Regions from separate parts of the Pseudomonas sp. A genome, predicted to be linked through region 2. Evidence: predicted binding sites of a transcription regulator. Region 2 holds the regulator's gene; the other holds the start of a gene.
The links. The regulator FliA, encoded in region 2, starts transcription of late flagellar genes. The targets are predictions, from matches to a motif close to CTAAAGTTTNNNNNNNNNNNGCCGNTAA.
Positions count from the first base shown of each region.

Region 1: a site for FliA is predicted at 3,201-3,228, ahead of motA (flagellar motor stator protein MotA). Genes of this name have one in related genera too.

Region 1 is NZ_CM149873.1:1,383,997-1,392,205, reverse strand. It holds gene rsgA (small ribosomal subunit biogenesis GTPase RsgA) at 1-309, shown strand, start outside; gene AC0MAZ_RS06250 (molecular chaperone Tir) at 455-934, shown strand; gene motB (flagellar motor protein MotB) at 1,265-2,281, opposite strand; gene motA (flagellar motor stator protein MotA) at 2,285-3,136, opposite strand; gene AC0MAZ_RS06235 (HDOD domain-containing protein) at 3,267-4,802, shown strand; gene AC0MAZ_RS06230 (rhodanese-like domain-containing protein) at 4,847-5,656, shown strand; gene asd (archaetidylserine decarboxylase) at 5,666-6,529, shown strand; gene serB (phosphoserine phosphatase SerB) at 6,697-7,911, opposite strand; gene AC0MAZ_RS06215 (histidine kinase) at 8,048-8,209, shown strand, end outside.
Region 2 is NZ_CM149873.1:4,919,773-4,927,981, forward strand. It holds gene AC0MAZ_RS21980 (protein-glutamate methylesterase/protein-glutamine glutaminase) at 1-526, opposite strand, end outside; gene AC0MAZ_RS21985 (chemotaxis protein CheA) at 572-2,797, opposite strand; gene AC0MAZ_RS21990 (protein phosphatase CheZ) at 2,810-3,598, opposite strand; gene AC0MAZ_RS21995 (chemotaxis response regulator CheY) at 3,618-3,992, opposite strand; gene fliA (RNA polymerase sigma factor FliA) at 4,097-4,837, opposite strand; gene fleN (flagellar synthesis regulator FleN) at 4,834-5,667, opposite strand; gene flhF (flagellar biosynthesis protein FlhF) at 5,782-7,095, opposite strand; gene flhA (flagellar biosynthesis protein FlhA) at 7,107-8,209, opposite strand, start outside.

The sequences.
Region 1 (8,209 bases), 2.3 Mb from region 2:
TCGGAGTGGTCCGGCCAGGGTACCCATACCACCACCACGGCACGGCTGTACCACTTCCCCAACGGCGGTGACCTGATCGACTCGCCGGGCATCCGCGAGTTCGGCCTGATGCACGTCAGCCGCGATGATGTCGAGGATGGTTTTATCGAATTCCGCGAACTGATCGGCCACTGTCGCTTTCGCGACTGCAAACATGATCGCGAGCCCGGTTGCGCGCTGCTCAAGGCTCTGGAGGACGGCAGCGTCACCCAGCAGCGGATGAACAGTTACCGTTCGATCATCGCCAGCCTGCCTGAAGACACCTACTGATTGGCAGGTTTGCCTGCCTAGATCGTAGGAAATCTTACCGTAGCAGGTAGGACCGCTCCGGTTTTGCGGTCACCTATTGTCCCTATCCCTGCTTTCCCTGATGGTCATGCCTTGTCGTCGGCATTGATCAGGGAGGGCAACAAGGATGCCGGTTTTCATCAGTTACCGCCGGGATGAGCGGCTCGATGCCTTCATCCTTAATGAACGCCTGCTGCTCGAAGGCATTCCCACCCAACTGGTGCCCTTCGACAGTGAAGGGCAGACCCTGGACGACCTGCATGGCGGCTTCTGCCAGCACATGGCCGATGCCACCCACTGGATCGGCGTGCTGTCCGAGCACACCGTCGACGACTGGTGGACGGCCTGGTTGCTGGGCGCTGCAGCCATGGCCAATCGCCGGGTGAGTTTCTATCACGCAGGTACCGGCGAGCTGCCGGAGTGCCTTGGCAGATGGCCGGCAATGCGCGAGCGGGAGCATATCGAGCTGTTCGTGCGGGCCTACCACGACGAGCAGACCTTTGGCCGCGCCATGGCCTCGATGACCGGGCGCGGGAACCTGTCGGACAGGGACAACGCGGATTTCTTCCACGCAGACCTCAAGGCCAAGATCAGGCGGGGTTTCTGAGCGCGCCGGGGCAGGCTTTTGGGCGATCGCCCAGCCCTTCGGGCTACGTTATCGCGCAGGGAACTGTCCCCTGTGGGAGCGGGTTCACCCGCGAACACCGGCGCAGCCGGTGCCATACACCGCGCTGGATTCTTCGCGGCGGTGCGGCGGTCCGATAAACCCGCTCCCACAGGGTCGAGCTAAATCAATGAGTTACGGTTTGTTCCATGAGAGAGGGCTTGGCCCGACACCGGAAAAGCCGGTGCCCTACACCGCATCGCGGGGCAAGCCCACTCCCACGCTGAACGTGATGCTGGCAATGAAAAAGGGCCGCGATGCGGCCCCTGTCATTTACTGGTCCTTGGCCTCGTCCATCTTCAACACGCCATCCTCGAAGATGTTCAGCTTCTGGCGCAGCTCGCGCGGCTGCATCGGCGCGTCGCCCGGCGCCGCGGCGGCCCCGGGTGCGGCGTCCGCAGGCGGTGTTGCAGTGGCCGGTGGCGTGGCCTCCGGCGCACCCTGCTCACCCTCGATATCGCGCTGGGCCTTCTTGGTCAGGACGATGATATCGATGCGGCGGTTTACCGGGTTGAACGGATTGGCCCGGTCGAACAGCGACGACGAGGCATAGCCGACCACCCGCGCCACCTGCTCATCCGGATAGCCGCCAGCAACCAGGGCACGACGCGCGGCGTTGGCGCGGTTGGCCGACAGTTCCCAGTTGCCGAAGTCGCCGGTGCCGGAATACGGCTTGGCGTCGGTGTGGCCACTGATGCTGATCTTGTTCGGCACCGCCTTGATGGTGTCGGCCATGGCCAGCAGGATGTCCTCGAAATACGGCTGCAACCGCGCGCTGCCGAGGTCGAACATCGGCCGGTTCTCGGCGTCCATGATCTGGATGCGCAGGCCGTCCTGGGTGATCTCGAACAGGATCTGGTCCTTGAACTTCTGCAACTGCGGGTTTTCCTCGACCTTGTTCTGCAGCTCCTGCAGCAGTAGCTCAAGGCGCTCGCGCTCGACCTGCTCGGCCATGGTCTCGACCTGGTCCTTGTCCAGCTGGATGCTGGTGTCAGGCGTCGGCTCCGACTTGGTTTCCGGGTTGATGGTCTTTTCCGGCGCCAGTTGCGGCGAGCCGCCCAGGTCAATGATGTAGGGCGTGCCGCTCTCGGAGAAGCCAATCGGATCCTTGAAGTAACCGGCGATGGCGATCTTCTGCTCGGGCGTGGCCGTCGACAGCAGCCAGAGCACCAGGAAGAACGCCATCATCGCCGTGGCGAAGTCGGCGAAGGCGATTTTCCAGGCGCCGCCGTGATGGCCGTCGCCAAAGCGCTTGACGCGCTTGACGATGATGGGCTGATTGTTCTCCATGGCTTAGCGACCGCGTACTGCTTGTTCCAGCTCGGCAAAGCTCGGGCGGTGCGCCGGGTACAGCACCTTGCGACCGAACTCGACCGCCAGCGACGGCGGCATGCCGGAGGCCGAGGCCACCAGCGAGGCCTTGATCGCCTCGTAGACGTTCAGTTCCTCTTTCGCATCGTGGCGCAGGGCGTTGGCCAGCGGGCCGAAGAAGCCGTAGGCGGCGAGAATACCGAAGAAGGTACCGACCAGCGCCGCGCCCACGTGCAGGCCGATGGACTTCTGGTCGCCGTCACCCAGCGAGGCCATGGTCACCACGATACCCAGTACCGCCGCGACGATACCGAAACCAGGCATGCCGTCGGCAATCCCGTTGACTGCGTGGGACGGGTGCTCCAGCTCTTCCTTCAGGCTCAGCAGCTCCATGTCGAACAGGCCTTCGAGCTCATGGGGCGCCATGTTGCCGGTGGACATGATCCGCAGGTAATCGCAGATGAACGCCGTCATGCGCTCATCACCCAGCACTGCCGGGTACTTGGCAAAGATCGGGCTGGCTGCGGCGTCCTCGATGTCACCCTCGATCGCCATCATGCCTTCACGACGGCTCTTGTTGAGGATCTCGTACACCAGGCCCAGCACCTCGAGGTAGAAGGTGTGGGTGAAGCGGGTGCCGAACATCTTCAGCGACTTCTTGATTACATGCATGGTCATGTAACCAGGGTTGGCCTGGAGGAACGCACCAAAGGCCGCGCCGCCGATGATCAGCACTTCGAACGGCTGGATCAGTGCCGCGATCTTGCCGTGGGAAAGCACGTAGCCGCCGAGCACGCTCGCGAATACGACGATGATGCCGATAATTTTAGCCATAAGTTGGAAGCACTTGCTGTCGTGGTCAGGGTAGGGAACGGAAGCTTGAAAACTCTTCTTCTACTTATCGGCAGAACTGCGCCAGACTATAGCCACTCATTGCGAAAAGCCAGTTCGGACTGATGTCAATATGCCAATTGAAACCAAGGTGCCAACTCAGGTCCCGACGAGCCTGGAGGGCTGGATAAAGCTGCTCGACGGGGTCCGCGTGCCGGTCCCGAAAGAGAGCCATGACCGCGTTCTGCAGGCCATCAACGACAGTCGCCGCTCCCTGCGCGACATAGCCGAACTGATGCAGGACAGCCCCGCGCTGGTGCTGTGCGTGATGCGCGAGGCCAACCATTCGGCCAATGCCAGCCAGGCCGAGCCAGCTGAAAGTCTGGAAATTGCCCTCAACCGCCTGGGCCTGGCCCGTATCAGCCAACTGCTGGCACGCTTGCCAGCGGTGCCCGGCGACGACATTCCACCGGTACTGCGCCAGTTCCTGCTGATCAGCCAGCATGCCACCCAGCAGGCCAATGGCCTGTTCGCCAGCCGCCTGGCACGGCTGTGGCAGGAGATCCACTGGGGCAGCCTGCTGTTCCTCTCGCCGCTGTGGCCCCTGGCCCTGGCCTACCCCAAGCTGCTCGACACCTGGGAACTGCGGGTGATTCACAAGGGCGAGGACGCTGCCGTGGTCGAGCGGGAGCTGTTCGGGGTGCGCCTGATGCAGCTGTGCCGAAGCCTGGCCGAACACTGGCGCCTGCCCGAATGGGTCATCCAGGGCTACCGCCTGCTGCTCGAAGAACGCGAGCAGCTCGCCCAGGTGCTGAACATCGCCCGCGAGCAGGACCCGCTGGTCCAGCAGCAGCGCCTGGACGACGAACCGGCCCTGCGCCGCTGGTTCAACCAGCCGCCCAACACCGTGCTGCTGGCCAACGGCCTGGCCCTGGCGGCCCAGGTCGGCTGGGACAACCCGCACCTGCTGCGCTGGCAGCTGCTCACCGCGCTGTACCTGCAGACCACCCTGGACGATGTCCAGCAGCAGGTCCACCAACAGGCTGCGGCCAGTGCCCGCCATCACGCCCGGCATGCGCTTTTCCACCCGGCCGAGGCGCTGATCTGGCCCTGGCACCAGCGCCGGCCGCACCCGGACATGCTCACGCCGCCACCGCCCAGCACCGAGGACCTCGGCCGTTGGCGTGCGCTGTGCCAGGAACTGCTGGCCCAGCCCAGCCCGTTCAGCAACGCCGTGCACCTGGCCACCCAGGCCCGCGACGCCCTGCTGGCCTGTGGCATGCAGCGCATCATGCTGCTGAGCCTGGACAAGGCCACCGACTATCTGCGCGTGCAGCAGACCGCCGGCCTGCCGCAAGAGGCCGCCGCCATGGCGTTGCCCGTCGCGCAGAACAAATTGTTGCAAAAGTTGATGGCAAAAGCCGGCCAACTGCGCCTGACGCCCGACAACCATGGCCAGTTCAGCGCCCTGCTGCCGGCACCGCTACGCGCCTTCTTTCGCGGCGAGCACCTGTTGCTGCGCTCGCTGGCGGTGGGCGACCAGGTGCTGATGCTGGCGGTGGCCGACCAGGACGGCAAGCCACTGGCCGATGTCAGCGTGCAGGCGTTCGGCAAGACCGCGCAATGCGTTGAACGCGCCCTCGCCGTGTTTGCCACCCGCAATGCCTGACCCTTGCGCTACAATCGCCCCTCTTTCCACCCTGGAGAACGTGGATGACTGACTTTTCCGGCCTGCCCCTGGTGATCGAAGCCGAGGATCTGCTGCCGCGCCTGGATTCGCCCGAGCTGATCCTGATCGACCTGAGCAGCGCCAACCGCTATGTCAGCGGCCATATCCCCGGCGCCCGCTTCGTCGAGGGCAAGCGCACCCAGCTCGGCCAACCCCCGGCCCCCGGGCTGGTGCCGGCACTGGCGGACCTGGAAAGGCTGTTCAGCGAGCTCGGTCATCGCAACGACGCCGTCTATGTGGTCTACGACGATGAAGGTGGCGGCTGGGCCGGCCGCTTCATCTGGCTGCTCGACGTGATCGGCCATGAGCACTACCACTATCTCAACGGTGGCATTCAGGCCTGGCCCGCCGACAAGCTCACCACCGAGGTGCCGGCAGCGGCCGGTACATCTGTGCGCCTGCAATTGCACGGCGAACCGACCGCCACCCGTGAATACCTGCAAAGTCGCCTGGGCGCTGATGACCTGGTCATCTGGGATGCCCGTGGCCCACAGGAATTCAGCGGCGAGAAGGTACTGGCCGCCAAGGGCGGGCACATTCCCGGCGCGATCAACCTCGAGTGGACCGAGGGCATGGATCTCAACGATCACCTGCGCATCCGCAAGGACATTGCCAAAACCCTGAAGGAACGGGGCATCACTCCGGACAAGGAAGTGATCACTCACTGCCAGACCCACCGCCGCTCCGGATTCACCTACCTGGTGGCCAAGTCCCTCGGCTATCCACGCGTCAAGGCCTACGCCGGCTCGTGGAGCGAATGGGGCAACCACCCGGACACGCCTGTAGAAGTCTAAGGAACCTGCATGAAATCCCGTCTGTTCATCATCAGCCAGTACCTGCTGCCGCACCACCTGCTGTCGCGGCTGGCCGGCTGCGTCGCCGAGTGCCGCGCGCGCTGGTTCAAGAACGCCTTCACCGCCTGGTTCGCCAAGCGCTACCAGGTGAACATGTCCGAGGCACTGGTCGAAGACCTCAGCGCCTACGAGCACTTCAACGCCTTCTTCACCCGCGCCCTCAAGCCCGGTGCCCGCCCGCTGGACGAAACCCCCGGCGCGATCCTCTGCCCAGCCGATGGTGCCGTCAGCCAGCTCGGCCCGATCGAGCACGGCCGCATCTTCCAGGCCAAGGGCCACGGCTACAGCGCCCTGGAGCTGCTGGGCGGCGATCCGGCCCTGGCCGCACCGTTCATGGGCGGCGAATTCGCCACCATCTACCTGTCGCCCAAGGACTACCACCGCGTGCACATGCCGCTGGCCGGCACCCTGCGCGAGATGGTCTATGTGCCGGGCCGGCTGTTCTCGGTCAACCAGACCACCGCGGAAAACGTGCCAGAGCTGTTCGCCCGCAACGAGCGCGTGGTCTGCCTGTTCGATACCGAGCGCGGGCCGATGGCCGTGGTGCTGGTCGGCGCGATGATCGTCGCCTCGATCGAAACCGTCTGGGCCGGCCTGGTCACGCCGCCGAAGCGCGAGCTGAAGACCTTCCGCTACGACGAAGCCAGCCGTGCGCCGATCCATCTGGAAAAAGGTGCCGAACTGGGCCGCTTCAAGCTGGGCTCCACCGCCATCGTGCTGTTCGGGCCGGAGCAGGTGAAGTGGGCCGAGAGTCTGGGTGCGGGTTCTGCAGTGCGCATGGGTGAGCTGCTGGCGCAGCCGAACCAGGCCTGATCATCCGGTAAGCAAAAGGCCCTGCATGATGCAAATCATGCAGGGCCTTTTTATTGGGGCTGCGTTGCAGCCCTTCGCGGCACAAGGCCGCTCCTACAGGGTATTGCGGCTCTCTGTAGGAGCGGCCTTGTGCCGCGAAAGGGCCGCAACGCGGCCCCGGCTCAAGATCAACCGCGCGCTTCGCGATCGCGCACGCCCAGCAGGTACAGCACGCCATCCAGCCCCAGGGTCGAGATCGCCTGCTTGGCCGACTGACGCACCAGCGGCTTGGCGCGGAAGGCCACGCCCAGGCCGGCCAGGGACAGCATCGGCAGGTCGTTGGCGCCATCGCCAACAGCGATGGTCTGCTCGAGCTGCAGGCCTTCCTCGCTGGCCAGCTGCTGCAGCAGTTCGGCCTTGCGCTGGGCATCGACGATCGGCTCGACGGCAACGCCGGTCACCTTGCCGTCAACCACCTCCAGTTCATTGGCGAACACGTAGTCGATGCCCAGGCGCGCCTGCACCTGCTTGGCAAAGTAGGTAAAGCCGCCAGAGAGGATGGCGGTCTTGTAGCCCAGGCGCTTGAGCTCGGCGAACAGGTGCTCGGCACCCTCGGTCAGGCGCAGCGAGGCGCCGATCTGGTCGAGCACACCCACGTCCAGGCCCTTGAGCAGCGCCATGCGCTCCTTGAAGCTGGCGCGAAAATCCAGCTCGCCACGCATGGCGCGCTCGGTGATCGCCGCCACCTGCTCGCCGACGCCAGCGGCCTTTGCCAACTCGTCAATCACCTCGGCCTCGATCAGGGTCGAGTCCATGTCGAACACCGCCAGGCGGCGGTTGCGACGGAACAGGTCATCGCGCTGGAAGGCGATGTCGACGTTGAGTTCTTCGGACAACGCAAAGAAATCGGCGCGCAGGGCCTGGGCATCGCTGGCCTCGCCGCGCACGGAGATTTCCAGCGCGGACTTGCCCTTGTCGGTCGGGGCGTCCAGCGCCACGCGGGCGGACAGCCGCTCGATGCGCTCGATGGTCAGGCCATACTGGCTGATGATCGCGCTGACCCGCTGCAACTGCTGCGGGGTCACCCGGCGGCTGAGCAGGGTAACGATATGGCGCGCCTCGCCCTGGCTGTCGGCCCAGTGCTGGTAGTCGGCCTCGGAAATGGGGGTGTAGCGGGCCTGCAGGTCCAGTTCGTGAGCCTTAGACTGCACGCTCTGCAGCAGCGCGGTGGCCACTTCGTTGTCGGGGATGTCGACCAGGATGCCGAACGACAATGTGCCGTGCATGACCGCCAGGCCTATGTCGAGAATGTTCACACCGCCCTGGAGCAGGACGCCGGTGATGGCCGCAGTGAGACCTGGACGGTCTTCACCAGTGATGTTGATCAGGACGATTTCGCGCAAGACCGGGGCTCCAACTCGATGAAAAATGCGCATTCTACCGATTTTCCATGACCATCGGGCGCCAACGATACTTTGCCGACAAAACACGTATCGCTATACTGCGCAGCAACTTTCTCGCCATAAAGAGCCGAGCTCTGTGAACCGGCCCACGCCCGTAAAACCCGACAACTTCTTCCTGATGATCTACCGAGCCCTGAGCCAGCGCCGAATTCCACTGGCCCTGCGCATTGCCAGCCATAACATCTTCCTGGTGGCCCTGGCCCTGGTGATCTACGCCTGCGTGATGGGCCTGCAGTTC
Region 2 (8,209 bases):
CCGCGGTACGCACCGGGGCGGTCGTGCGCGCAGGTGCGGTGCTGGCGAAGCTGCTGGCCGGCGCATGACTGCTGGCTGGAGCTGGCGCGGCAGTCGGCGCCGGGCTGGAATAGGCGCTGAAACGGCGATTGCTGCGCGAGATGGTGTGGACCTTCTCGCAGAGCATCTGCTTGACCTTTTCCGGGTTGCGCGAGATGTCCTCGAAGTTCTTCGGCAGGTAGTCGACCGCGCCGGCGTCCAGGGCGTCGAGGGTGACGCGGGCGCCTTCGTGGGTCAGCGAGGAGAACATCAACACCGGCGTCGGGCAGCGCTGCATGATGTGCCGCACCGCGGTGATGCCGTCCATCATGGGCATTTCATAGTCCATGGTAATGACATCGGGCTTGAGCGCCAGCGCCTGGTCGATCGCTTCCTTGCCGTTGGTCGCGGTACCCACGACCTGGATCGTCGGGTCCGCCGAGAGAATTTCCGAGACACGGCGGCGGAAGAAACCGGAATCATCCACCACCAGGACCTTGACTGCCATAAACACTCCATTAGGCGGCGCACCCGCCAGGGCGCGCCACCGAAATCAAATACGCCGGGCGGCGTAACGCTTGAGCATGCTCGGGACGTCGAGGATCAGCGCGATCCGGCCGTCACCGGTGATGGTCGCGCCGGACATGCCCGGGGTGCCCTGCAGCATCTTGCCCAGAGGCTTGATCACCACCTCTTCCTGGCCGACCAGCTGGTCGACGACGAAGCCGATGCGCTGGGTGCCGACCGACAGGATCACCACATGGCCTTCGTGCTGCTCCTCGTGCTCGTGGTCCTGGACCAGCCAGCGCTTGAGGTAGAACAGCGGCAGCGCCTTGTCGCGCACGATCACCACTTCCTGGCCGTCGACCACGTTGGTGCGCGACAGGTCGAGGTGGAAGATCTCGTTGACGTTGACCAGCGGGAAGGCGAACGCCTGGTTGCCCAGCATCACCATCAGGGTCGGCATGATCGCCAGGGTCAGCGGCACCTTGATGACGATCTTCGAGCCCTGGCCCTTGGCCGAAAAGATGTTGATCGAGCCGTTGAGCTGGGAAATCTTGGTCTTCACCACGTCCATGCCGACGCCACGGCCGGATACATCGGAGATCTCGGTCTTGGTCGAGAAGCCCGGGGCGAAGATCAGGTTGTAGCAGTCCGACTCGCTCAGGCGATCGGCCGCGTCCTTGTCCATCAGGCCCTTCTCCACGGCCTTGGCGCGCAGGATGCTCGGGTCCATGCCCTTGCCGTCGTCGGAGATCGACAGCAGGATGTGGTCGCCCTCCTGCTCGGCGGACAGCACCACCCGGCCCATGCGCGACTTGCCAGAGGCCTCGCGCTCATCGGGCATCTCGACGCCATGGTCGACGGCGTTGCGCACCAAGTGCACCAACGGGTCGGCCAGGGCCTCGACCAGGTTCTTGTCGAGGTCGGTCTCTTCACCGACCAGCTCGAGGTTGATCTCTTTCTTGAGCTGGCGGGCCAGGTCGCGGACCAGGCGCGGGAAGCGGCCGAAGACTTTCTTGATCGGCTGCATGCGGGTCTTCATGACCGCGGTCTGCAGGTCGGCGGTGACCACGTCGAGGTTGGACACGGCCTTGGACATGGCCTCGTCGCCGCTGTTGAGCCCCAGGCGCACCAGGCGGTTACGCACCAGCACCAGTTCGCCGACCATGTTCATGATCTCGTCCAGGCGCGCGGTATCGACCCGCACGGTGGTTTCCGCCTCGCTGGCGCCGTGCTTCTCGGCGGCAGGCGCCGGAGCGCGGGCCGGTGCGGCAGGCTTGGCGGCGGCAGCCGGAGCTGCGGCGGGCGCGGCGGCCGGTGCCGGCTTGGCAACTGGCTTGACCTCGGCCTTGGCCGCGACAGGTGCGGCAACGGCAGCGGCAGGCGCTTCGGCGGTGACTGCGTCACCGGAGAACTTGCCCTTGCCGTGCAACTGGTCGAGCAGCGCCTCGAATTCGTGTTCGCTGATGCTCTCGTCGCCCGCAGCGGATGCGGCGCTGGCCGCTGGCGCGGCGGCGCCTGGCAGTGCGTCGACGGCGAAGGTGCCTTTGCCGTGCAACTGGTCGAGCAGCGATTCGAACTCGTCGTCGGTGATCTCATCGCTGGCCGGGGCGGCTGCCGCAGGCGCGCTGACGGCGGCATCGGCCGAGAACTGGCCCTTGCCGTGCAGCTGGTCAAGCAGCGACTCGAACTCGGCGTCGGTGATCTCGTCACCGCCGCCGCTGATTTCTTCACCCTGCAGTTGCTCATGAGCCTGAGCTTCGGCCTTGACCGCATCGAGCGAGTCGAGCAGCTGCTCGAACTCGGTATCGGTGATGTCGGGCTCGGCAGCCGCAGCTTCAACCACGGGCGCGGCTTCGACCACCGGGGCCGGCGCTTCGGCGCCACCGGGCTCGGCCAGGCGCGACAGCGCCGCCAGCAGCTCCGGCGTGGCCGGCGTGACATCGGTACGTTCGCGCACCTGGCCGAACATGCTGTTGACCGTGTCGAGGGCCTCGAGCACCACGTCCATCAGTTCCGCGTCAACCCGGCGCTCACCTTTGCGCAGAATGTCGAACACGTTCTCGGCAATGTGGCAGCACTCCACCAACTCATTGAGCTGAAGGAAGCCGGCGCCCCCTTTTACAGTGTGGAAACCGCGGAAAATCGCGTTGAGCAGGTCCGCATCATCGGGCCGGCTTTCCAGCTCGACCAATTGCTCGGACAGTTGCTCGAGGATTTCGCCGGCTTCTACCAGGAAATCCTGAAGGATTTCTTCATCGGCGCCGAAGCTCATTAAACGTGCTCCTTAAAAACCCAGGCTGGACAACAGATCGTCGACATCGTCCTGGCTGGACACGACGTCTTCACGCTTATCGGCATGAATCTGCGGACCTTCACCCCGAGTCGGATGTTTTTCTTGATCTTTTTCAGCGCGCAGCTGCTGGTGGTCATGTTCGATCCCGGCAAAGCGGTCGACCTGGCTTGCCATCAGCACGAGCTTGAGCAGATTGCTTTCGACTTCGGTGACCAGCGCGGTCACCCGTTTGATCACCTGGCCGGTGAGATCCTGATAATCCTGGGCCAGGACGATATCGTTGAGATGGCCGGCGACCTTCTGGTTACCTTCGGCGCTGTGCGCCAGGAAACTGTCCACACGCTTGACCAGCTCACGGAATTCCGGCGCTGCCACCTCGCGGCGCATGAAGCGCTGCCAGTCGGCGGACAGGCTCTGGGCCTCGGCGGCGAGGTCGTTGAGCACCGGGGTGCACGCCTCCGCCAGGTCCATGGTGCGGTTGGCCGCACCTTCGGTGAGGCGAACCACGTAGGAGAGGCGTTCGGCGGCGTCGGTAATCTGCGACACTTCCTCGGCCTGCGGCATGGACGGGTCGATCTGGAAGTTGACGATTGCACTGTGCAGTTCACGGGTGAGCTTGCCGACCTCCTGGTACAGCCCGCGGTCGCGGGTCTGGTTCAGTTGGTGGATCAGCTGCACCGCATCACCGAACCGGCCGCGCTCGAGGCTCTCGACCAGCTCCTGGGCATGCTTCTTCAGGGTTGATTCAAACTCACCCAAAGAGTTGTTGGTTGACTCCATTGCGCCCCCCAGACGTGACTCAGCCGTTGACGCGTTCGAAGATCTTCTCGATCTTTTCTTTCAGCGCCAGGGCGGTGAAAGGCTTGACCACATAGCCGTTTACGCCGGCCTGGGCAGCTTCGATGATCTGCTCGCGCTTGGCTTCGGCGGTGACCATCAACACCGGCAGGTGCTTGAGGCGCTCGTCGGCACGGACCGCGCGCAGCAGGTCGATACCGGTCATGCCCGGCATGTTCCAGTCGGTTACCAGGAAGTCAAAGTGCTCACTGGTGAGCATCGGCAGTGCCGTGTTGCCGTCATCGGCTTCCTTGACGTTGGTGAAACCCAGATCACGCAACAGGTTCTTGATGATCCGCCGCATCGTCGAGAAGTCGTCAACGATGAGGATTTTCATGTCTTTGTTCAATTAGACCTCCAAGCAGTCTTAAACGCGCTCGGCGCCGAGCGCGCACTCAATCAATTCGGCACCACAAAAAAACGACTGCATCGAACCTTGGCTCAACGCGCCCGCCATTCACCCAGGCGACTGCGCAGACGTGCCGCGCACTGGCTGTGCAACTGGCTGACACGCGATTCGCTGACCCCCAGCACCTCACCAATTTCCTTGAGGTTCAGCTCTTCGTCGTAGTACAGCGCCAGCACCAGGCGCTCGCGTTCCGGCAGGTTGGCGATCGCCTCGGCCAATGCGGCCTGGAAGCGCTCGTCCTCCAGGTCCCGCGCCGGCTCCAGCTGGTTGCTGGCGCCATCCTCGTGCAGCCCCTCGTGTTCGCCGTCCTGCAGCAGGTCGTCGAAACTGAACAGGCGACTGCCCAGGGTGTCGTTCAAAATCCCGTAGTAATCATCGAGACTCAATTGGAGTTCGGCAGCAACCTCGTGATCTTTAGCGTCGCGCCCCGTCTTTGCTTCAACGCAGCGAATCGCGTCGCTGACCATGCGCGTGTTGCGGTGCACCGAGCGTGGCGCCCAGTCACCCTTGCGCACCTCGTCGAGCATGGCGCCGCGGATGCGGATACCGGCATAGGTCTCGAAACTGGCGCCCTTGCTGGCATCGTATTTGTTGGCCACTTCCAGCAGGCCGATCATCCCGGCCTGGATCAGGTCCTCGACCTGGACGTTGGCTGGCAGGCGCGCCAGCAGGTGGTAGGCGATACGCTTGACCAGTGGCGCGTAGCGTTCGATCAGCTCGTACTGAGCGTCCTTGGCGGCCTTGCTGTACATCTTGAAACCACTCGCGTTCATAACACTGGCCCTGCACTGGTGGGCTGCACCAGGCGCTCGACGAAGAATTCCAGGTGCCCGCGCGGGTTGGCAGGCAACGGCCAGCTGTCGACCTTCTGCGCGATGGCCTTGAACGCCAGCGCGCACTTGGAGCGCGGGAAGGCCTCGTAGACCGCCCGCTGCTTCTGCACGGCCTTGCGCACACACTCGTCGTACGGCACGGCGCCGACGTATTGTAGGGCGACGTCGAGGAAGCGGTCGGTGACCTTGGTCAACTTGGCGAACAGGTTGCGCCCTTCCTGCGGGCTCTGGGCCATGTTGGCCAGCACGCGGAACCGATTCATCCCGTAGTCGCGGTTGAGCAGCTTGATCAGGGCGTAGGCGTCGGTGATCGAGGTGGGCTCGTCACACACCACCAGCAACACTTCCTGGGCCGCGCGGACAAAGCTGACCACCGAGTCACCAATACCCGCAGCGGTGTCGATCACCAGCACGTCGAGGTTGTCGCCGATCTCGCTGAAGGCCTGGATCAGGCCAGCGTGCTGGGCGGGCGCCAGGTGCACCATGCTCTGGGTGCCGGACGCCGCCGGGACGATGCGCACGCCGCCGGGGCCCTGCAGCAGCACATCGCGCAGCTCGCAGCGGCCTTCGATGACGTCGGCCAGGGTGCGCTTGGGCGTGAGCCCCAGCAGAACGTCGACATTGGCCAGGCCCAGGTCGGCGTCCAGCAACATGACCCGGCGGCCGAGTTCGGCCAGCGCCAGGGACAGGTTCACTGAAACGTTAGTCTTGCCGACGCCACCTTTGCCACCGGTCACGGCGATCACCTGTACGGGATGCATGCTACCCATGTCTGTTCTTTACCTTGTCTCGCTTGGACCCAGGCCACATGAGGGGCTGAACGTTCAAGGCCACGGTCCGGCCGGGCAACCCCATGATGTAGGTACTTTGCACAGTATTCACCCTCAACCCGCACGCTTGCCAGGGTTGTGGTAGAGATCAGCGAACATGTCGGCCATGGCCTCGTCGCTGGGCTCGTCCTGCAACTGCACGCTGACCGCGCGACTCACCAGCTGGTGCTTGCGCGGCAGTTGCAGGTCGTCAGGAATGCGCGGCCCATCGGTCAGATAGGCCACCGGCAGTTCATGACTGATGGCAAGGCTCAGCACTTCGCCGAGGCATGCCGTTTCATCGAGCTTGGTCAGGATGCAACCGGCCAGGCCGCAGCGCTTGTAGCTGTGGTAGGCGGCGGTGAGCACCTGCTTCTGGCTGGTGGTTGCCAGCACCAGGTAATTCTTGGCGGCGATGCCGCGCCCGGCCAGGGTCTCGAGCTGCATGCGCAGCGCCGGGTCGCTGGCCTGCAGGCCGGCGGTGTCGATCAGCACCACGCGCTTGCGCAGCAGTGGTTCCAGCGCCTGGGCCAGCGACTCGCCCGGGTCGACATAGGTGACCGGCACGTTGAGGATGCGCCCCAGGGTCTTGAGCTGCTCCTGGGCGCCGATGCGGAAGCTGTCCATGCTGACCAGCGCCAGGTTGTTCGCGCCGTACTTGAGCACGTAGCGGGCGGCCAGCTTGGCCAGGGTGGTGGTCTTGCCCATGCCGGCCGGGCCGACCATGGCGATGACCCCGCCCTCCTCGATCGGTTCGATCTCGGGCACTTCGATCATCCGCGCCAGGTGTGCCAGGACCATGCGCCAGGCATGACGTGGGTCTTCGATTTCGGCAGTGAGGTCGAGCAACTCGCGGGCCAGGCCACCGGACAGGCCGAGGCGCTGCAGACGGCGCCAGAGGTTGGCCTGCTGTGGCTTGCTGCCCTGCAGCTGGCTCCAGGCGAGCGAACCGAGCTGGACTTCCAGCAGCTCGCGCAGGCCGGTCAGCTCGGAGCGCATGGCATCGAACAGACGCGGATCGACGGGGGCCGCAGCAGGCGCAACGGCTACCGCCGGCTCATCGACATGCGGTTCGATCAACGGCTCGGACGCAGTCAGCGACTGGCCGGCAAACAATTGCCGGTTGCCGCCTTCGACGGCATCACCGCGCCCGGTCAATTCGGCCTGGGCGGTGACGATGCGCGACTGCGTCTTGCGCAACTCGTCCTCGAGCTCCGCATTGGGCACGCGTGGGGCCAGGGCGGACAGCTTGTAGTCCAGCGCGGCCGTCAGTTCGACACCGCCAGCGATGCGGCGGTTGCCGATGATGGCGGCGTCGGAGCCGAGCTCATCCCGGACCAGCTTCATGGCCTGACGCATATCGGCGGCGAAAAAACGCTTAACTTGCATAACCCACTACCTCAGCCGTTGGGGCCCACGGTGGCAACAATGGTGACTTGCTTGTTGTCAGGTATTTCCTGATACGCCAAAACATGCAAATTCGGTACAGCCAGGCGACCGAAGCGCGACAGCATGGCGCGGATCGGGCCGGCGACCAGGAGGATGGCCGGCTGACCCTGCATTTCCTGACGCTGGGCCGCCTCGATCAGCGAACGCTGAAGCTTCTCGGCCATGCTCGGCTCAAGAAGAACACCATCTTCCTGACCCTGCCCGGCCCTTTGCAAACTATTGAGCAAGATCTGTTCCAACCTTGGTTCCAAGGTAATCACAGGCAGCTCGGACTCAACGCCGACAATGCTTTGCACGATGGCGCGGGACAAACCGACGCGCACCAGCGCCACCAGCGCGGCGGTATCTTGACTCTTCGCCGCGTTGTTGGCGATGGCTTCGGCAATGCTGCGGATGTCACGCACTGGTACCTGCTCGGCGAGCAGCGCCTGCAGGACCTTGAGCAGACCCGACAAGGAAATGACACCCGGCACCACCTCCTCGGCCAGCTTCGGCGAGACCTTGGCCAGCACCTGCAGCAATTGCACCACCTCCTCGTGCCCGATCAGCTCATGGCAGTGCTTCTGCAGGATCTGGTTGAGGTGGGTGGCGACCACGGTGCTGGCGTCCACCACCGTATAGCCCAGCGATTGCGCCTGGGCGCGCTGGCCGACATCGATCCACACGGCTTCCAGGCCGAAGGCCGGATCCCGCGAGGCGATACCATTGACCGAGCCGAACACCTGGCCCGGGTTGATCGCCAGCTCCCGATCCGGGTAGATCTCGGCCTCGGCCAGGATCACCCCCATCAGCGTCAGGCGGTAGGCGCTGGGCTGCAGGTCGAGGTTGTCGCGAATGTGCACGGTCGGCATGAGGAAGCCCAGGTCCTGGGAGAGCTTCTTGCGCACGCCCTTGATCCGCGCCAGCAACTGGCCACCCTGGTTGCGGTCCACCAGCGGAATCAGGCGATAGCCGACCTCCAGGCCGATCATGTCGATGGGCGAGACGTCGTCCCAGCCCAGCTCCTTGGTGTCCATGGCGCGCTGCGGTGAAGGCAGCAGGTCCTGCTGACGCT